4 regions of the Pyramidobacter sp. YE332 genome follow, and region 2 is predicted to be linked to each of the others. Evidence: riboswitches for the same ligand, from Rfam matches in the RefSeq annotation. Region 2 holds a riboswitch; each other region holds the start of a gene.
What was found. Region 2 has a riboswitch for cobalamin ahead of RAH42_RS01785 (methylmalonyl-CoA mutase family protein). Riboswitches for the same ligand answer to the same signal wherever they lie in the genome.

Region 1 (5,249 bases), 430 kb from region 2:
TTTGCGGCGGCGATTCAGCCAGGCCCTCGCCGGTTTTGCGCAGGCAAGCTCAGACACTGGAGCGCCCTCCCTCGCGGATCTGCGGGTCGACGAAGCCGTAAATGAGGTTGGCCGCGAGGTTGCCGGCGAACACGAAAAGGACGCTGAACAACGCGATTCCCATCAGCAGCGGCGCGTCGGCGTGAAGCCCCGCCTCGACGGCGGTGGCGCCAAGCCCTGGATAGGAGAAAACTTTCTCCGCCAGCACCGAGCCGCCGAACAGTTCGCTCACCGAAGCGCACTGCAGCGTCACCGCCGGCAGGGCGATGTTGCGCAGGCCGTGGCGGCGGATGATCTGGCCGAGCGTCTCGCCGCGGGCGCGGGCGAAGACGACGTACTCGCTCTCGAGCACGTCGATCAGCTTCTGCCGCGTGTGCAGCGCGATGTTGGCCACGCCTGTGATGGACAATGTCAGCGCCGGCAGGACGAGGTGATGGAGCCGTTCGCCCCAGGTGACCTCCGAGGCGAGGCGCCCGATCGGAATGGAGAGTCCCAGCGGGAACCAGCGCAGCTCGACGGCGAAGACCACCAGCACCAGCAGACCGATCCAGAACGTCGGCGTCGACGCCAGCACGAGGCTGAACGTCCTGACGATCTTATCGAGCCAGCTGTCGCGATACGTGCCGGCGGCGACGCCAAGAACGAGCCCCAGCGCGCCGGAGAGCGTCCATGCCGTGCCCATCAGCAGCAGCGAGGCCTTGAAACGCTCGCGCAGCACCGACGCAACCGGCTGATGCAGCGACACCGACCTGCCCAAATCGCCGTGAAGCGCGCGTTTTGCCCAGATCACATAGCGCTGGAGCGGCGGCTTGTCCAAATCCCATTGTTCTTCGATGTGGGCCCGCTGTTCGTCGGAGACGTTGATCTCGCCCAGAAAGGCGTCGACGGCGTTCATCGGCGAGGCGGTGACCAGAAAGAAACTGAGCATCGAAGCGGATGCAAGCAAGAGCAGCATTCGCGTCAGCGAGCCGCTCAGATATTTCAGAAGGCTTTTATTCACGGGAACGGGAGCTCCTTCCTTTGTCCTGTGTCGAAAAAACGAAAGCATGGCTGAATTCCGCCTTTCGGCAGAACTTCATGAAAAGCCTCAGTCGTCCCAGGACCACTCGTTCATGTTCTCGACGACCGAAAGTCCCTGATTGCGTACGGGGATCTTATTCAGCGGGGGGAGGCGTAGCCCCTTGCGGACGAGATAATTGTTCCGGGGACGGCTGATGTACAGAAACGGCACGTCCGCGGCGGCACGGGCCTCGGCCTTGCTCCAGAACGCGCTGGCCGTGTTCTGGTCCGTGGCGCGCATCGCCTGGTCGATGAGCGCGTCGACGTCGGGATTGCTGTAGGACGACGGATTGTTGATGACGGCCTTGTTGATGTTGGAGGAATGGTAATACAGTCTGAAGTCCATGGGGCTGGGAGCGCCGACGCTCCAACACGTAGGGACCGCGCGGGCTTTTCGGCATTCCGCCCAGGGCGCCGATCTGGCGATGATGCGGATGCCGAGAGCTTTGGCGTTATCAGCCAGCGCCACCACCGTATTGTAGCGATCCAGATCGTTGCTGCGGCCGGTGACGGTGAACTCGGCCTTGACGCCGTTTTTCTCGCGGATGCCGTCTCCGTCGGTATCTTTCCAGCCGGCGTCTTCGAGGAGCTTTTTGGCTTCTTCGACGCGATTGTCCTCAAAATCGATATGAGCCGCCCAAGGAAGCGTGTCGCTGCCAATCGAGCAGGCCGGCGTGCCCATGCCGTTCAGAGCGCGTTCCACCAGCTGCCGGCGGTTGATGCCGATATCCAGCGCCTTGCGGATCGCGGGGTCGCACGTCACGTTGTTGCCCGTCTTGCTTCCGTCGGGGGCCGTTCCCTCCGGAATGACCGGCAGGTTCACCGCCAACGTCCCCAGGACGTCGAGGCTCAGCAGCTCCATCCCTTCCACCGCCGAGTGCGCGTACTCGGAATTGACGAGGACGAGATCCAGCTGCCCCGATTGAGCGGCGGCCAACGCCGCGTCTTCGTCGATCTTGAGAATCGTGACACGCCGGAACGGCGATTTTGTGCCGTAATAATAGGGGTTCGGTTCGAGAATCAACTGCTGATCTTTCTGGAAATCGACGACGCGCCAGGCTCCCGAACACACCGGCCGGTCGCCGTACGCTTCGTGATAAGCGTGCGCCGGCACGATGCCCACAAAGCTCAGAGCGTAAGGGAACAGCGACGAAGGCTCGCTCAACGTGAATTCTACCGTGAAATCGTCGAGGGCCTTCACGCTCTCCATGACCGTCAGGTCGGCGGCCGAAGCGCTGGCCTTGGTCTTCTCGTAGGTGAAGACGATGTCTTGGGCGGTCAGCGGCGTGCCGTCGGCGAACTTTGCGTCGCGGCGGATCTCATACGTGTAGCTGAGACCGTCGCCGCTGATTTTCTCGCGTATCGCCAGATCTTTTTCGAGCACGTTGTCCTTTCCCGACTTCAGCAGGTGGCAGTGAAAAATATCGGGCCCCCATACGCCGTGCCCGAGAATGGGATCGAATTTGCCCGCCACCATGTTGACGCCCGTAGAGATCACGATCTCGTCCTTCGCCATGGCCGTGCCGCAGAGCACGGCTGCCAGAGCCAACGCCGCAAGAAAACTCTTTTTCATGTCTGCCTCCAAAGTATGCTTGCGCGGAAAACCGCGCTCTTGGCGCTTTGGCCGGAGAGTGAAAACGAAAAAACACGCCGGCTGCGTCCGCAAGGACACAAACCGGCGCGTCCGTTTTCACGCGCACTCGGCGCTCGCTTTGGGCACGGCGAACGCTTCTTTCGAAAATGTGTAAGTCTCCTGACTCGCGCTCTGGAAGACGATGGTCTTGCCGCGTTCACGCCTGTCTTCCCATGGCGAAGCCACAGTGACGGACTTTCGTCCCGGCGCCCATACCACGGCGGCGCTTCGGCGTGACCTCGCGCTTACAGTGCCGGCCGCGCGGGGATTTTCACCCCATTCCATTTACGCCGTTTCCGCCGAACGGAAGGGAAACGGCGACACATTTTCCGCAATTCTTTCCATGCAGCGAGTTTAATATAACTTCGTGAAAAAATCAATTGACGACAAAGAAGAGATGTCGTTGTTCAGTGATAAAGTCCCCCATAACTGTTCCAAGAAAATGTCACTCTGAGATAATACCGTTCATGAAACAGGAGCGAATGACATTGTCACAAAAGGAACTGGATCGTATCAGGATTATCGGAGCGCTTGTCGACGGACGCATGACGAACAGGGAGGCGGCGGAAAAGCTGGGGCTCTGTCAACGGCAAATCATCAGGATCAAAAAGAGGTTCGTCGTTCAAGGGGCGGCGGGGCTTGTTCACGGCAACCGCGGCAGAACGTCTCGGCGCAGGATCGGAGATGAGGTTCGGGAGTCGGTGCTGAAGGCGTATGAGGAGGTCTATTACGATTTCAACTTCTCTCACTTTGCGGAATGCCTGAACGAACGAGAGGGGATCGGGATCAGTCGTTCGAGTGTCGTCCGCATTCTGAAGGACGAGGGGATCAGGAGCAAGAAGAGTGCGCGGCGGCGGCCGAAGCTTCACCGTTCTCGACCGCGGAAGGTGGCCGCGGGGATGTTGTGGCAGACTGACGCCACGTCGTTTGAATGGTTTGGCAGGGGGAACGGGCGTGCGACGCTGCACGCTTATATTGACGATGCGACGGGGATCGTGACTGGCGCCTGTTTCACTGAGAACGAATGTATGGCGGGCTATGTCGCCGCGCTGGGGATGGGGATCGAGGGGTATGGGCTGCCGATGGCGATTTACAGCGACCGGCATACGATTTTCCGCTCTCCAAAGGCACGGGCGCAGGATGATGAGGATCGGATCGAAGGGAATGAAGAAAATGAAGGGAATGAGGCGGGGAAGGAGGAGCCGTTAAGTTGTTTCGGACGGGGGCTGAAGGATCTTGGGATCGGGCAGATCTTTGCCTTGACGCCGGAGGCGAAGGGGCGTGTCGAACGTCTTTGGAACACGATGCAGGACAGGCTGCCGGGGAGCTGAGGCTGCTTGGCGTCTCGGATATCACGGCGGCCAACGAGGTTTTGCCCAAGCTCATCGCCAGGCACAATCGGAAGTTTGCCGTCAATCCGGCTGAGGGAGAGGACGTTTATGTGAAGCCGGAAGGAAAAGTCGATTTGGATTTTCTCTTTGCGCGTCGCGAATCTCGCAGGACGGATCACGGCGGCATGATCTCCTACGGAGGTCGTCGGTACGTTCCGGCGGCGGACGATTGCCTCGGGATGGCCCAAACGACGGTTGAGGTGCGTGAAACGTCGACCGGGCGGATCTGGGGTGTTTCCAAGGGCAGACGGATCGAGATGAAGGAGGTTGAAAGTCAAAAACGAGTCAACTCCGATGAGGCATCGGCAAAGAAACGGAAAAGCGGGCTTGTGAAAGCGCACACCGCCGGAATCCTCATTCCCAGCGTCAAAGAAAGCGTGGCTTACCCGCAGCATTGTCCAGGGAAAGCGTCCCAATGGCCCGTCCGGTGCCACTGCCGCGACGCCGGGGGTCGTTTGCGAAGGAACTAGGCACGCGAAGCAAGATACAGTTTGTACAGCGCCTGGGTACCGTCGTTTTCGCCGCCTTCGTCAGCCAGGCGGCGGTAAAGTTTGTCGGCCAGCTCCAGCCCGGGCAGGTCGAGCTTCATCTCCCGCGCGCAGTCGAGGGCGATGCCCATGTCCTTGATGAAGTGCTTGACGTAAAACCCGGGCTTGAAATCGCCCTTCAGCATGCGCGGCGCCAAGTTGCTCATCGAAAAGCTGCCCGCCGCGCCGCCGGAGATGCTGGTCAGAACCGACTGCGGATCGAGCCCGGCCGTGCGCGCGTAGGCCAGCGCTTCGCAGACGCCCATCATGTTGGACGCGATGGCGATCTGGTTGGCCATCTTGGTATGCTGCCCCGCGCCCCATGTGCCCTGAAGCCTCCATTCTTTGCCCATGGCGGCGAACAGCGGCTCCGCCAGCTTGAACGCCGCTTCCGGGCCGCCGGCCATGATCGTCAGCTTGGCCTCGCGCGCCCCTACGTCGCCGCCGGAAACGGGCGCGTCGAGCGCCTCGCCGCCCAGCTCCCGCGCTTTGGCGCCGATTTTCGCGGCCAGCAGCGGCGACGAGGTGGTCATATCGATGACCAGCTTGCCCAGAGCAAAGCCCGCGAACAGACCTTTTTCGCCGAAGTAGACCTGCTCC
Region 2 (5,249 bases):
GGTAAAAGTCGCGGTCGCCTTCGCTCACGCCGAGATCGTCGCTGTACAGCAGCGACGTGTCGGCGTCTTCGGAGGGACGCAGGAACTCGCAGGTGCTCCGGCCCATGCCGAGCGGCCCGAGGATGCGGCGTTCCACGTAGCGGGCGTACGATCCTTCGCCGCCGCAGCGGCGGACGATGTCGCTGAGGATGCCGTAGCCGTCGTTGCAGTAGCTCATGTATTCGCCGGGGCGTCCCAGCCGCGGCGCCGGCGCGTCCAGACCGCGCGCGACCTGTTCGACCGCCGCCTGGGCGACGCGGTCGTCGTAAGCCGTTTCCTGCGAGCGCGGATCGACGCCCAGTTTTTTCAGGAGGTCGGGCAGCAGCGCTCGCGGCATGGGGAAATAGCCGCCGCTGTGGCTGAGGAAGTGCGCCACGCTCACGGGCGCTTGCCCGCCGTTTTTGAATTCCGGGCAGTAGGCGGACGCCGGCACCTGCAGATCGACGAGCCCTTGCTCCGCCAGCTGCATCAGCGCCAGCGCGGTGAAAGACTTGGTCACCGAGGCCAGGCCGAAGATCGTGTTCTCGCCGACGGGCAGGCGGCGCGCCGCGTCGCGGAAGCCGAAAAATCTCTGATAGGCCGTACCGCTCCGATCGACGACGGCGACGGCAAGGCCGCGGGCGCGATGAGCCGTTATGATTTGTTCCGCATAGTCGCAGAAAGCGGACTCTTTCGTCCGAAAAGGATCTGTCATCGATGATTCTCCTTGAGAGCGTAAATTTTGAGGCGTGAAAACGGCCTTATTATAAACGAAGCGGGGCAAAACAGACGGCCAAGAGTCCCGTTCAGCCCGCCTTTGGGCGGCGGCTCGCGTGCCGGATAAAAAATACGCTGCGGAAGGGGGACAAAGCGACCCTTTCGCAGCGTATTTTTGTCGCCGTACGGTCAATGGCCGGCGGCGCTTTTTTCGCCGATGGAGGCGGCGATTTTGTTGGCTTCGGCGTCTTTGCCGAAGACGTAGACCATGAGGATGCGGCCGCGGCTTTCCAGCACGCGGACGTTGACCGGCTCGCCGTTCTGGACGAAATCCAGGCGCAGCGAGCCTTTTTTGTCGCGGCGGATGTCGTTCTTTTTCACGCCCACCGCGTCGGCCAGATTTTCGGCCACGCTCTTGACGGTGCCGCTCCGGGTGGTGGCGGCCTGGTCGACGATGACGGCGGCGCTCTCGTTCTGGTTGTAGATCAGGACCTGTTCGCCCTGTCTGAAGGACCAGCCCTCGGGGATCTCGACCGACAGATCGTAAAAATTGACGCTCATCGCCGCCAGAGGACGCGCGGCTGACAAGAAGAACAGCATCGTCAGCAGGACAACGTTCGACGCCAATATTTTTTTCATGCAAGACAGACCTCCTTTGCCGCCGGAGGCTTACGGACGCCTCCGGGAACCACGCCCTGATTCTAGCAGACGAAAAATGCCCGCACATGAGAGAAAACAACAATTCTTTGGACAGCCATGGCCGCCGCCGTTCGTTTTCTCTCTCGCGTCTTTTCGGCGGCGCGAAATACAACACTGAAACTTGAACCGTCTTTTTCCTTCCGAACGTTTCTTTTTGCCCTTTTGAGGTGGATTCGAGGGAATTTTTATTGTAGAATGAGAAGTCATGATATGCAGTTTCAGCCCGGGGAATTTGGTGAAAGACCAAAGCGGCCCCGCCACTGTGAGCGCGCTGCGCGCGAGTCAGGATACCGGCCTGAAACGGGGGGAACAGAGAGCGAATCTTGCGCGGGCGGGATTTCGCCGCGCAAGCGCGTTCTCTTCGCTGAATTTTTTCCGACAGCGGGGAAACGGGCAAAATTTTCAGCGTCAGGGAGGATTTGATTCATCATGGAAAAAGACCAGCAGAAATCTGCGCCGATCACTCCTGTCACCTTTGACGAGTTCAAAGTCCCCACGTACGAGGAGTGGAAGCAGGCCGCCGCAGTGGCTCTGAAGGGGGCGCCCTTCGACAAAAAAATGTTCACGAAGACGTTCGAGGGCATCACACTTCAGCCCATCTACACGGCCGCGGACGTGGAGAATCTGAAAGACTGCCATGCCTTTCCCGGAGCGCAGGACTTTTTGAGAGGCGTCAAGAGCGCGCCGCAGCACGATCGTCTCTGGGAGATCGCCCAGGGCGTCGATGCGCGCTGCCCGCGCCAAGCCGGCGAACTGGCCGCCGAGGAACTGAAAAGGGGCGCCACGGCCATCCACCCGGTGCTCGATTACTCCAGCACGCACGGTATGGACGTTCCCGCCCGCGAGCGTCGCGGCGTCAGCATCTGCGCGCTGGAACATCTGGAAAAGTTTTTCGCCGCCGCCGATCCGAGCGCGCACGAGCTGCACATCGCCGCCGGCGCGTCGGCCCTGCCGATGCTGGGTATGATCGCCGCCTGGTGCGAAAAGCACGGCGTCGCGCTTTCCAGCCTGAAAGGCTGCGTCGGCGCCGACCCCGTCGGCTCGTTGGCCCGCGACGGCTCGCTGAGCCGCTCGCTCGACAGCTTGTACGATGAGATGGCGCAGACGCTGCTCTGGGCCGAGAACCATCAGTGCGCGCTGCGCACGATCCTGATCCGCGGCAGCATTTACGCCAACGCCGGAGCGTCCGCCGTCCAGGAGACGGCCTGCGCGCTCGCCGACGCCGTCGCCGTGATCCGCGCCATGTCGGAGCGCGGCATTGCCCCCGACGCGACCGCCCACCATCTTCGCTTCGAAGTCGGGCTCGGCGCCAACTTCTTCATGGAGATCGCCCGCCTGCGCGCCCTGCGCGTGCTCTGGGCGCACGTGGCGCGCGCCTTCGGCTGCGAGGGCGAGAGCGCCAAGGTCAACGTGTTCGCCGAGACCTCGCCGTTCACCGCGACGGTCTACGATCCCTACGTCAACATCCTGCGCACGTCCACGCAGGCCTTTTCGGCCGCCGTGGCCGGCGTCGACGCCATGAACGTCAACTGTTTCGACTGGGCCGTCCGTCCCGCCACCGAGCAGGCGCGGCGCATCGCCCGCAACCAGCAGATCATGATGCAGACCGAGTTCAACTTCGACGCCGCCGTCGACCCCGCCGGCGGTTCCTGGTACGTGGAGACACTGACCCGCCAGGTCGAAGACCGCGTCTGGGAACTGTTCCAGAAAATCGAATCCGAAGGCGGAATCGTCAAGGCGCTGCAGTCCGGCCTGATCCAGAACGAGATCGGCGCCGTGCTCGCCGACCGCTTCAAGAAGCTCGCCACCCGCGCCGAACGCGCCGTCGGCAACAACATGTACGCCAACATGGCGGAAACGCCGCTCGACGTGCCCGCAAGCGACCTAGCCGAGTTCAAGGCCGCCCGCGAGGCCAAAGTGGCGGAGATCAAAGAACGCCGCTGCCCCGACTGCCTCGCCAAGGCGCTGAAAGACGTGGCCGAAAGCGCCAAATGCGGCAAGGGCGGCCAGGTCGTCCACGCCGCCGAGGCGTTCGCGGCCGAGGCGCTGCTGTCCGATCTGTGGAAAACTCTCGACGCCGCCGGCGCCTGCGAACTCAAAGTCGCGCCGCTTGAGCCGCACCGCTGGACCGAACAGTACGAAGCGCTGAGGAAGCGCACCGAAGACTACGCCGCCACAACCGGCGGCAACGTCAAAGTTTTCCTCGCCAACATGGGCCCCATCCCGCAGCACAAGCCGCGCGCCGATTTCAGCACGGGCTTCTTCGAGGTGGCTCGCTTCGAGGTGCTGAAGAACGACGGTTTCGAGACCGTGGAGCTGGCCGCCGAGGCCGCCGCGAAAAGCGGTGCCGACGCCGCCGTGATCTGTTCGACCGACGACACCTATCCCGAACTCGTGCCGCCGCTGGCCAAGCTGATCAAGGAGAAGCGCCCCGACATGACCGTGTTCCTCGCCGGCGCGCCCGCGCCCGAGTTCAAACAGAGCTATCTCGATGCCGGCGTCGACGATTTCATCCACGTGAAAGCCAACTGCCTCCAGGTCCTCACCGCCATGCAGAAGAAAAAGGGGATGTGCTAGAACCATGTATCAGAATCCTGATTTCACCAAGATCGCCTTCAAGGAAGAAAGCCGCGCCGAATCGCGTCAGGACTGGGAAGCGCGCGTCCTCAGGGAGACGGGCCGTTCCGTCTCCGAACTGTGCACGCGCACCATGGAGCAGATCGACGTCAAGCCGCTCTATACCGCCGACGACTACGCCGGCATGAACCATCTCGGTTCCATGGCCGGCATCCCGCCGTTCCTGCGCGGGCCGTATCCCACCATGTACGTCGCCCGTCCCTGGACGGTGCGCCAATACGCCGGTTTCTCCACGGCCGAGGAGTCGAACGCGTTCTACCGCCGCAACCTCGCCGCCGGCCAGAAGGGGCTCTCCATCGCCTTCGACCTGGCCACGCACCGCGGCTACGATTCCGACCACCCGCGCGTCGTCGGCGATGTCGGCAAAGCCGGCGTGGCCGTCGACTCGATCCTCGACATGGAGATTCTCTTCTCCGGCATCCCGCTGGGGCAGATGTCCGTCTCCATGACCATGAACGGCGCCGTGCTGCCCGTCATGGCCTTCTACATCGTCGCCGCGCAGGAACAGGGCGTCGACATGAAAGTCCTGAGCGGCACGATCCAGAACGACATCCTCAAGGAGTTCATGGTGCGCAACACCTACATCTACCCCCCCGCGGCCTCCATGCGCATCATCGGCGACATCTTCGCCTTCACCTCGCGCAACATGCCCAAGTTCAACTGCATCTCCATTTCCGGCTATCACATGCAGGAAGCCGGCGCCACCGCCGACATCGAACTGGGCTACACGCTGGCCGACGGCCTCGAGTACATCCGCACCGGCATGAAGGCCGGACTGGGCATCGACGATTTCGCGCCGCGTCTTTCCTTCTTCTGGGCCATCGGCAAGAACTACTTCATGGAAGTGGCCAAGATGCGCGCCGCGCGCATGCTCTGGGGCAAGATCGTCAAACAGTTCGACCCCAAGAACACCAAGTCCATGGCGCTGCGCACGCACTCGCAGACTTCGGGCTGGAGCCTGACCGCCCAGGATCCCTTCAACAACGTCACGCGCACCTGCGTCGAGGCCATGGCCGCCGCGCTTGGACACACCCAGTCGCTGCACACCAACGCCCTCGACGAAGCCATCGCCCTGCCCACGGATTTTTCCGCCCGCATCGCGCGCAACACGCAGCTCTACATCCAGGACGAGACAAAGGTCTGCAAGGTCATCGACCCGTGGGGCGGCTCCTACTACG
Region 3 (5,249 bases), 260 kb from region 2:
GGAACCGACCAGCAGCCGCACGGCGTGCGGAACGATCAGTCCGACGAAACCGATCGAACCGCTGACCGCTACGATCACCCCGGTCAGCACCGAAGTGGCGGTGAACAGAAGACGGCGGAATTTCGTCACGTCCACGCCGAGCGCCGCCGCGTTCTCGTCGCCCAGCAGCAAGGCGTTGAGCGGGCGCGACTGGGCGATGAACAGGGCAAGAGAACCGATCAGCACGAAAAAAGGCAACGGCAGACGATCCCATCTTGCGCCGCCGAGCCCGCCGAGCATCCAGAACATCGCCGATTCGGCGCCGTTGCGCTGTTCCAGATAGACCATGAAATTGGTCACGGCCATAAACACGTACGACACGGCAAGTCCCGACAGGACCATCCGCACCGGCGTCAGGCCGCTGCCCTGACGCGCTATGGCGAAAACCAGCACGAAAGCCAACGCCGCACCGGCAAAGGCCAGCGCGGAGACTCCGGACATGCCGGTCAGAGCGATGCCGAAAACCCGCGTCATGAAGAGCATGGCAAACACCGCCCCCGCACATGCGCCCGAAGAAATCCCCAGCAGATAGGGATCGGCCAGCGAATTGCGGACCAGCGACTGGATCACCGCCCCCGCGGTGGCAAGGCCCGCGCCGACGACAGCGCCGAGCAGCACGCGCGGGAAACGGATCATCCAGACGATACCGACTTCGTTGCGCGGCCATTCCGCCCCGAACCATTGCCAGTCCGGAAACATCTGATGGAGGATGATGCCCCACACATGCCGGAACGGCAGCGGCGCCGTCCCCATCGATACTCCCAGAGTTACGCTGAAAAACAGCAGGATCGTCAAGAGGATCAGCAGCGGCGCCAGATCTCGTTTGACAAAGAACCGGTTCACTTAAAATATCGCGGGATACAGCCCGCGAGCGATCAGTTCCAGTCCGCGAACGGCTCGCGGACCCGGATAGACTTCGTCCACCGACATGTAGATCAGTTTTTTGTCGCGGACGGCTTTGACGCCCTGCAGCGCGGGATGGTCGAGCAGCATGGCCTTGCTTTCGTTTTCCGGCGTGGCGCGGTATTCGAGGATCAGGATCACGTCGGGATCGCGGGCGACGACTTCTTCCCACGTCACCTTGATCCAGCTGCTTTCCACGTCGTCGAAGACGTTGGCGGCATGCGCCAAGCGGAGCAGAGCGCTGGGCATGGCCTGTCCGCCGCAGGAGCGAGGCACGTCTTCGTTGGGCGTTCCGAAGCTGCGGAAGATGAACACGCGCGGACTTTCTCTCACGCCGTCAAGTTTTTCCCCTACGGTCGCGACTCTCGCTTTCATGCCGGCGATCACCGCCTCGGCCTTATCCTGCACGTTGAAAATCACGCCCAGGGTGCGAAGGTCGTTATAGGTATCTTCCAGCGTCACAGGCGGCTTGTCCATCACGCGGATCAGCGATTCCGTGATGGCGTAGCTCTTGACGCCATGCTTTTCCAGCTCTTCGGGCGTGACGGCGTTGCCGGCCGTGCTGCCGGGGATATCGAGGCCGTAGTTGTAGCCCGACAGGAAAAAGTCGGGATTGGCGCCGAGCAAAGTTTCCAGCGCAATGTAACCTTCCTGGGCCACGGGGATCTTCGCCAGCTTCTCGCGGTATTCGGGGGAAACCTGGTGTTTCGAGCCGGGGAATCCCGCATAACCTACGAGCCGGTCTTCAAGACCAAGCGCGAACATCAGCTCGATGATATTGCTGTCGCCGTTGGTGACGACGCGCTCGGGCGCTTTTTCAAAGACGATCTTGCGGTCGCCGTTCTCGACGGTTACGGGATAAACCGTTTCTGCCGCGCCTGCGGCTGCGGCGAAAAAAACGGCGCTCAGCAGCGCCGCAAAAATGACGTGAAGCGATTTCCTCATCATAGGACCTCCGATTCAAATAAGATGACAAAGCGACGCGGCCCCGAAAGGCTGCGAAAAAAGCCCTGCTCCGCGGATCGTTCCACGAGAACAGGGCCTGCATTTTTTCAACGCACGACGGAGCGCCGTCCGTCCTTCTGCGCGCACGCCTTACGGACGCAACGGCAGGCCTCCTGAAAAGCTTCTTTCAGCTACTTGAACAGTTCGGGATAAAAGGCTTTGGAAATCAGTTCCAGGCCGCGGATGGCGCGGGGGCCGGGATAGGCGTCTTCGATGCGAATGATGTAAACGCGCCCATCCTTCACGGCGTTCACGCCCTGCAGCGCGGGATTCTCGAGCAGCAGCTTTTTACGTTCCTCGCCGTTCGTCGTACCGGCTTCCAGCAGCAGGATCACGTCGGGATTGCGCGCGACGACCTCTTCCCACGTCACCTTGATCCAGCTGCCGTCGACGTCGGCAAAGATGTTGCGCGCCTTCGCCATCGTCACCAGAGCGCTGGGCATGGCCTGAGCGCCGTTGGAACGGGGAGGCTGATCGGGGGCGCTCCAGGTGGGATGGATGAACACGTTCAAGGGCTTGGCCAAGTCGAGCTGCGACAGCTTGGCTTCCACCGCCGCGGCGCGCGCTTTCATGCCGTCGATCACCTGCCGCGCCTTGTCCTGCGCGTCGAAGATCACGCCCAGCTTGGTCAGGTCGGCGTAGGTGTCCTCGAGGCTGACGATGGGCTTTTTCATCACGTGGATCAGCGACTCGGTGATGGCGTAGCTCTTGACGCCGTGCTTTTCCAGCTCTTCGGGCGTGATGGCACCGCCGGCCGTGCTGCCGGGGATGTCAAGTCCGTAGTTGTAACCCGACAGGAAAAAGTCGGGATCGGTGCCAAGCAGCGCTTCCAGCGTGATGTAGCCGGGCGCGGCAACGGGGATCGCCTTGAGCTTCTCCCGGTATTCCGGCGAGACTTGACCGCCGTACTCGGGGAATCCCGCGTAGCCCGCCATGCGGCTTTCGAGGCCGAGGGCGAACATCAGTTCAATGATGTTGCTGTCGCCGTTGGTGACGACGCGCTCGGGCGCTTTTTCGAAGACGATCTTGCGGTCGCCGTTCTCGACGGTTACGGGATAAACGGTCTCCGCCGCGAAGGACGCCGCGGTTATGGCCAGTAAACCGGCTGCCGCAAAAAAGCTGCGAAGAATCTTTTTCATGCTGTGAACCTCCTGCGCAAAAAAACGTGACCCGGCCCCCGCCGGCTCGCCTCTATAGAAAACGCGGGCATAAAAAAAGACACGGTCCGCGGCCGTGCCTTTAGAGACAGTGATATCTGCTGCCCTGAAAAGATTTCGCCCGCGCAAAAGCCTTCCTTCGCGTCGCCCGGCGCGTATCCTGACTCCCCATCGTCCTCCGCGGCGCCCTTCCCAAAGGCCGAAAGCCTTCAGTGAGCGTGATACCGCTTCGTCAGGGGTTACAGTGGCGGGGCCGCGCAGGATTTTCACCTGCTTCCGACGCCCGGCGACGTTCCATTTTCACATATTTTAAGCGCCTCCAGGCCCCCTGTCAAATCCTGAGGCAGGACGGGACTGAAGCGGGACCCGCGCAGACAGCGCGGCGTTTTTGTGCTATGCTTGGCTCACCAAATGGGATCATTCCGAAGGGGAGGTCGCTCGTTATGAAACGTATTCTTGCAAAAATTTTCCCGGCGCTTTTCGCCGCCGCGGCGTTGGCTGCGCCCGCCATGGGCGCCGATCTGCGCGAGCTGCTCGCGGCCACGCGGACGGCGCAGAAAACCGGCGAGATCATCCTCGTCGTCGACCGCACCCTGACCCTGTGGAAGAAAAGCGATGCCGGCGCCTGGCAAAAGACGCTGGAAGCGCCGTGCGGCTACGGCAAGCTGGGGCTGACGGAAAACAAGCGCGAGGGCGACAAAAAGACGCCCGTCGGCGCCTTCCCGATCCTGCACGCCTTCGGCAACAAGCCCAACCCCGGCACGGCCATGAAATGGCGCCCAGTGACGCCCTCCTCCTACTGGGCCGACGACGTAAACCAGCCGAAAATCTACAACACCTGGGTGGAGAGCGCGAAAAAAATCCACGGCGAACACCTGGCCGACTACTATCAGTACGATTACGCCATGGCCGTCGGCTACAACTCCGACCCCACCGTGCCGGGACGAGGGTCGGCCATCTTCGTCCACGTCAAATCCCGCCGCCACTGGACCACCGCCGGCTGCCTCTCGCTCGAACGCCGGGACATGATCGAGCTGCTGCGCCAGTGCCACGACGGCGCCTGGATCGTCATCGTCCCGAAAGCGGAGCGTCTCGCCCGTTTTTAGACGGAGCCATACCGAATACAAAAGCCATTTCTTTCATCATTCGCCGCGGCGATAAAAACTGCCCCGCCTTTCTCGGCAAGCGAGAAAGGCGGGGCAGTTTTTATCGCCGCGGATCAATCCTGAGGCCTGTTCAGCGCGCGGTCGAGGTTGCGCACGAAATCCTGCGTGTTGGTGACCATGCTGACGGCCGTGACGGTGCCGCGGTCGGACAGCTTGTTGACGGCGAATTCCTGCACGTCGACGGTATACATGTAGACGGGACGGACGACGCCGTCGAACTCGTTGTACGAGGGGGTCATGTTGCCGGTGGCGATGGTGTAAAGGATCGCTGACATCATGATCATGGTCGAGGTCTTGCGGGCGTGGACGCGCATGGCGTTCTGAGCGGCGTAGACGTTGTTGCAGGCGCCGGGCAGGGCCAGGCGGTCGCGGATGGTGCCGGCCATGACCAGAGCTGTGCCGCATTCGACGCAGGCCTTGACGAAGCCGTCTTTGACCTTGCCGGAGGCGACGAGCGCTTCCAGCGAACCGTAGGAGTTGGCGAGGTTGATGGTGTCGTAGAGGTTGTAGGTGCTGTTCTGCTCGTGTTCGAAGATTTTCTGTCCCCACGACGTGTCGAAGACGCCGCGCTCGAGATCGAAAGCGGCGGTTTCGGAACCGCAGAAGACGGCCTGCACGTAGCCGTTGCGGATCAGGCGCTCCAGGCCAAGACGCGAGTTCTGGTCGAGGGCCAGCGCCGTACCGATGACGAGCGTCACGTAGCCGCGGTGTTCGCGCTCGTGCCGCAGCACTTCGTAGAGCGTGTCGTAGTCGAGCGAGTAGGCGGTCTCGCGCGAACGGCCTTCGCGGAAAGCGAAGGTGTCGGAGGTCGCGGTTTCGGCGAGGAAGCCCTGCGTCCACACGTAGATGCCTTCGCTGGCGTCTTCGGTACGGCCGATCACGACTTTGTCGCCTTTTTTCAGGTTACGGAACTCGACGATCTCGACGCGCTCCCGGCCGGGCGTGTCGCGGGCCACGCAGACGGTGTCCATGCGGCTCT
Region 4 (5,249 bases), 930 kb from region 2:
TCGACGCGCATGACGGGAACTCCGGCGCGTTCGAGCACGCCGCGCAGTTCGGGATTTTGCTTTTCCACCAGCGTACGCGTCAGCACGAGATCCGGCTTGAGCGCCAGCAGCGCCTCGGCGCCGACGTTGAGGGCGAAGCGCGGCAGATCGGTGAGGCGCGATGGTTCGTCGTTTTTCGACAGCGCGATCAACCTTCCCTCGCCGCCCAGGGCGATAATGTTGTCGGTGTGCCCCGAATAGAGCGAAACGATGCGCTCGTAAGCCGTCGCCGGCGCGGCCCAAACGAACGCCATCAGAAAAATGATCAGCGTTTTTTTGAAGAAGGATGCCATGCTTTATCACCTTCGGGCGAAATGTAGGGGACGAACGGCGTGTCGTAAAGTTTTTCCAGCACGCCGCCGTCGATGCGATCCGCGCGCCCGGCGGCGATCAGTTCGCCGCCGCGGAGAGCGAGATAACGGTCGGCGCAGGACAGCGCGGCGTTGATGTCGTGGGCGACGACGATCACAGTTTTCCCGCCGGCGGCAAGCCCGCGCATGAGGCGGAAGGCATGCTGGGCCTGGCGGGGATCCATGGCCGAAGTCGGTTCGTCGAGCAAAAAGATGGGCGGATCCTGGGCCAGTACCATGGCGAGGAGCACGCGCTGCCGCTCGCCGCCCGACAGTTCGGTGACGGGGCGGAAGAGCAGCGACGCGATTTCCAGACGCTCGGCTGCCGCCTGAATGGCACGGTCGTCCGCGGGCGAGCGCCGAGCCAGCAGACGCTGGTACGGCAGACGGCCGAAACCGATCACGTCGTAGACGCTGAAAGCCGCTTTCATGACCGCCTGCTGGGCGACGACGCCGAGCAGGCGGCCGAGCTCGCGGCGAGGACAGCGCCGGATCTCGCGCCCGCCGAGCGCGAGGCTGCCCCGATAGGGCAAAAAACCGCCCAGCGTTTTGAGCAGCGTGCTTTTGCCGCTGCCGTTGGGGCCGATCAGAGCCGTCACCAACCCCGGTTCGACCGAGCCGGAAACGCCTCTGAGGACTTCGCGGTCCCCGTAGCCGGCGCTGAGATCGCGCAAACAATACGAAAGAGACGGCGCGGTCATTTTCTTTTCACCAGAATCCAGCAGAAAAAAGGGCCGCCGATCAGCGCCGTGATCACGCCGACGGGCAGTTCCCCGAGACGCTGGGCCGCTCCGTCCGCCAGCGCCGTCAGCAGAGCGCCGGCGAGGAAGCTGAAGACCAGCAGCGGCCGGTGCGAGGGCCCGATGAGGAGCCGCAGGACATGCGGCGCCACCAGCCCCACGAAACCGATGATGCCGAAACTGCTCACGCTCATGGCCGTGCCCAGCGATGCGGCGCAGAGCAGACGCCGCCGCAGTTTTTTCTCGTCGACGCCGAGCATTTCCCCCTGCCCTTCGCCGAGCGAGACGGCGTCGAGCCGTCGCCCGTAAAGCCAGGCCGGGACCAGCGTGATCGCCGCGCCCAGCCAGACCAGACGCGCCGCCGCGGGCGAAGCGCCGGAAAAACTGCCCATCAGCCAGAGCACGATCGCTCCCAGCTTGTCGTCGGCGACGGCCTTGAGAAGCGTCACCCCCGCCGAGAGCACGGCGTTGGCGACGATGCCCGCCAGCACCAGATACGCGCCGCTGCCGCCGTTTTTGCGCGCGATCAGATTGACCAGCGCCAGCGAACCGAGCGCGCCGGCGAACGCCGTCGGCGTCACCGCCAAGCGGTCGAAGAAAAATCCCACCGCGCCGCCGAACGCCGCGCCCGCGGCGATGCCCAGCGTGTAAGGTTCGGCCAACGGATTGGCCAAAAGCCCCTGCAGGACGACACCCGAGACGGCGAGCAGCCCCCCGGCTCCCGCCGCCGCGAAGAACCGCGGCAGGCGGACGGCGCGGATCACCAGCGCCTCGGCGGTCTCGCTCTCGGCGGCGGGAAGAAACGGCGAGAGCAGTTCAAAGACGCGGGAGAGTGGAATATTCCACTCTCCCTGCGTGATTCGCCACAGCGCCGTCAGAAAGAGCAGAACGCCGAGCGCCGCTCCGAGGCGGAAGTATCGCGCACGAAGTTGCGAACGCCAGCGCTCGAGATTTCCGACAGGCGACGGAGGCATGTTTACTTCATCATTTCCTTCAGGTGTTCCACGAAGGCGGCGGTAACGTTCTTGTCCTCGCCAAGGCCCTTGATGTAAGTCTCGACGGCGAAGCCTTCCTTCTTGAGGATGCTGTACCAGGACTCCGGATCGTCTTTGTCGGCCATGTCGTTGTTGGCGTGGTCGCCGGCCACGATCATCAGCGGCGAGACGAGCGTCTTCTTGTAGCCGGCTTTCTTCAGCGCGGCGACGACGTCTTCGATCAGCGGCGTGTTCTCGACGGTGCCGATGAAGAAACGGCCGTCGGCGACTTTGTTTAGGGCGACCTGAAGCTGGCTGTACATGGCGTTGGCGATATGGTGCGGCGTGCCGTGTCCCATCAGCACGACGGCGGTGTCCTTGCCGGCGAGTTTTTCGAATCTCTTCACGAGGATCGCGGCCATCTCGTCGCAGCCTTCGACGCTGGACAGGAACGTCTTGCCGAGGCGCAGATCCTTGATGCCGTATTTGCCTTTCAGTTCGCCCCAAGCTTCGACAACGTTCTTGATCTCGTCGTATTCGGCGCCGGGGATGATGTGCGTCGGCATCACGCCGACCGTAGCGAACCCTTCGTCGTTCAGCTGCGCCAAAGCCATGACGGGCGTGGGGGAACGTTCTTCTTGCCTTCGCGGGCCAGCTTGCGGCGGATGATGTTGGAGGTAAAGGCCAAGCGCACCTCGGCGCCGGGGAACGCCTTTTTGGCGGCGACGACCAGATTGTCGATCGCTTTGCGGGCGCTGGGCATGGAGGTGCCGAAAGAGGTGATCAGGATGGCCTGTTTCTCTTCCTTTTTGGCTTCCTTGGCGCAGGCGATCCCGGAGAAAGCGACGGCCACGAGGGTGACGGCGAGAATCATGGACTTAAAGGACATATTCATCAGACGACCTTTCATGAAATTTTTTTCCGAAGCTCGGGCCTCGGGAGACAAAAAAAGACACGACCCTGCGTCGTGTCCTTCCGCCGCGGCTGTCACTGGTCAGCCGCACAGGAGTTCGCCCACGCAAACATTCCCCCTTTGCAAGCTCCCTTTAAAGAATATTCTGGCTTCTCTTCATCCTCGTCCGAGTCTTCCCAATAACGCGATCAGTGACGTGCTTCGGATTTGTCCGAGTTACAGCGGCGGGGCCGCGCCGGATTTCCACCGGCTTCCTCTTTAAACGGAGTTCCATGTTCGATTGCCGTCATTATAACACGGAGTCGCAGCCGCTTCAATGAAACATAACGAAGATGAAAACGTTTTTTGCGCGGCGGAAAATGACGAAGCCCCGGCTCCGTGCCGAAGAAACGCGCCGCCGAATTTTTGGGGGCGGACGCGGCGACAAAATTCTGCAATCGGCGCTTGCCAATTTGGCGGCGAAAAATTACCATATAACCGGTGATCGAAGAAAATATCGCGTTACATTTCTCATGGAGGTGCTTCTTAATTGGAAAATTCACTGCGCCTTGAAGTGGTTACATCGCTCCGCCCCGAGGCGGTCGTCGATCTTTACATGGATGCCGGCTGGTGGGAAGAGGGCTGGAGCGAAGACGTCATCCCCGCGATGGTGGCCAATTCCTTCCGGTTCGTGGCGCTGTTCGACGGCGGCGAGCTGGTCGGCATGGGACGCGCCCTTTCCGACGGCGTCAGCGACGCTTACATTCAGGACATCGTGGTGCGCACCGATTACCGCGGTCAGGGCTGGGGGAAGAAGATCGTTTCCCGGCTTGTGAAGGAACTCCGCGCCGTCGGGATCGACTGGATCGGTCTGGTCGGCGCTCCGGGCACCCAAGCCTTTTACGAGAAGCTCGGCTTCAGCGAAATGCCCCAGTTCGTGCCCATGAAGTATCAGTGCTGAGCCGGACTGAAGACATAAAAGCATCCGTTTGCCTTGAAAAGGAGAATCGTGTAGAATTCTTGAAATGCGTCCTTGCCAGGGCGCGCCAAGCTGAGAAATGAGCCGGCCGGCGCGGAGATTCTGCCGCCGCTTTATCTGAGGAGGAAACAAATGGAACGTCTTGAAGATCTCCTGCTGGAGAGTTTGAGAAAACGCGCCGCCGCGGATGTGTTTTGGTGGGACGGGGAGTGGCTGAAGGGGCAGGCGCTGCTGGACGCCGTCGCCGCGGAACGCGAAGCGCTGACGGCGGCCGGTTTCAAAGAAGGGCAGCGGCTCATGACGCTGCTGCCCAACTGCCCGGCGCTGCTGACGTTGACTCTTGCCGTCTGGACCCTGAAAGGCACGCTGGTCCCGCTGAACATGCGCGCCGGCACCGACAATCTGCTGCCCACCATCGACCTCGTGCAGCCGTTCGCGATCGCGGTCGCGCGCGGCGACGCCAAAGCCGCAGCGGGCGTGCTGCGCTACCCCGTCGTGGAGATCGAGCCGACGACAGGCACGCTTGACAAATTCCGCGGCGTGGAACGCAAAACGACGACGTCCGACTGGGCCGTGTTCTTCACGACCTCGGGCACGACCGGCCTGCCCAAGGCCGTGCCGCTGAGCCACGAAAATTTCGTCGACAACGTGCGCTCGATCTGCAAACATTTCCCGATTTATCCGAGCGACACGATCATCTGGGCGCTGCCGAACTTCCACTCCTTCGGCCTGACGCTCTCCATGCTGCTGCCCCAATACGCCGGCGCGAAAGTCGCCGCCGTGCCCGCATTCATGCCGCCGCTGAAAACGCTCGAGGCGATCCGCGACGCCGGCTGTACCGTGCTGTTCCTCGTGCCCGCCATGCTCGAGTTCCTGAAGCGTTCGGCCGCACACAATCCCATCGAGATCAACTCGGTCCGCGCCGTCATTACCGGCGGCGACCGGCTCAATACGATGCTCGACCAGGCCAGCATGGAGCTGTTCGGCCATCCCATTCTCGAAGGCTACGGCACGACCGAGTGCTCACCCGTCGTCACCTTCAACAACGACGAAAAGACGCGCAAGCTCGGCACCATCGGTCCCGTCCTGCCCGGCTACGAGTGGAAAGTCTGCGATCAGCAGGGCAACGCGCTGCCGCCGGAAACGCCCGGCGTGCTCAAACTGCGCGGCAAGTCCGTGTTCCACGGCTACTACGAAGCGCCCGAAGTCACCGCCGAGCGCCTCGCCCCCGACGGCTGGTACGACACCGGCGACGTCGTCAAATACGACGCGGAC

Region 1: it holds a riboswitch for cobalamin, as region 2 does, so the genes downstream of both, RAH42_RS12765 (ABC transporter substrate-binding protein) here and RAH42_RS01785 (methylmalonyl-CoA mutase family protein) in region 2, are expected to answer to the same signal.
Region 3: it holds a riboswitch for cobalamin, as region 2 does, so the genes downstream of both, RAH42_RS00600 (ABC transporter substrate-binding protein) here and RAH42_RS01785 (methylmalonyl-CoA mutase family protein) in region 2, are expected to answer to the same signal.
Region 4: it holds a riboswitch for cobalamin, as region 2 does, so the genes downstream of both, RAH42_RS10490 (sirohydrochlorin cobaltochelatase) here and RAH42_RS01785 (methylmalonyl-CoA mutase family protein) in region 2, are expected to answer to the same signal.

What each region holds. Positions count from the first base shown of each region.
Region 1 is NZ_CP133038.1:2,719,237-2,724,485, forward strand. It holds gene RAH42_RS12755 (ABC transporter permease) at 1-57, opposite strand, end outside; gene RAH42_RS12760 (ABC transporter permease) at 50-1,039, opposite strand; gene RAH42_RS12765 (ABC transporter substrate-binding protein) at 1,127-2,671, opposite strand; cobalamin riboswitch at 2,824-3,072, opposite strand; gene RAH42_RS12770 (ISNCY family transposase) at 3,199-4,062, shown strand; gene RAH42_RS12775 (hypothetical protein) at 4,026-4,592, shown strand; gene RAH42_RS12780 (NAD(P)-dependent oxidoreductase) at 4,589-5,249, opposite strand, start outside.
Region 2 is NZ_CP133038.1:374,227-379,475, reverse strand. It holds gene RAH42_RS01795 (serine hydrolase domain-containing protein) at 1-733, opposite strand, end outside; gene RAH42_RS01790 (hypothetical protein) at 925-1,374, opposite strand; cobalamin riboswitch at 1,618-1,748, shown strand; gene RAH42_RS01785 (methylmalonyl-CoA mutase family protein) at 1,864-4,011, shown strand; gene scpA (methylmalonyl-CoA mutase) at 4,016-5,249, shown strand, end outside.
Region 3 is NZ_CP133038.1:117,509-122,757, forward strand. It holds gene RAH42_RS00590 (iron ABC transporter permease) at 1-882, opposite strand, end outside; gene RAH42_RS00595 (ABC transporter substrate-binding protein) at 883-1,887, opposite strand; gene RAH42_RS00600 (ABC transporter substrate-binding protein) at 2,079-3,086, opposite strand; cobalamin riboswitch at 3,237-3,443, opposite strand; gene RAH42_RS00605 (L,D-transpeptidase family protein) at 3,548-4,210, shown strand; gene RAH42_RS00610 (hypothetical protein) at 4,324-5,249, opposite strand, start outside.
Region 4 is NZ_CP133038.1:2,220,930-2,226,178, forward strand. It holds gene RAH42_RS10470 (ABC transporter substrate-binding protein) at 1-293, opposite strand, end outside; gene RAH42_RS10475 (ABC transporter ATP-binding protein) at 305-1,063, opposite strand; gene RAH42_RS10480 (iron ABC transporter permease) at 1,087-2,103, opposite strand; gene RAH42_RS10485 (sirohydrochlorin cobaltochelatase) at 2,106-2,717, opposite strand; gene RAH42_RS10490 (sirohydrochlorin cobaltochelatase) at 2,699-2,998, opposite strand; cobalamin riboswitch at 3,134-3,325, opposite strand; gene RAH42_RS10495 (GNAT family N-acetyltransferase) at 3,546-3,956, shown strand; gene RAH42_RS10500 (AMP-binding protein) at 4,107-5,249, shown strand, end outside.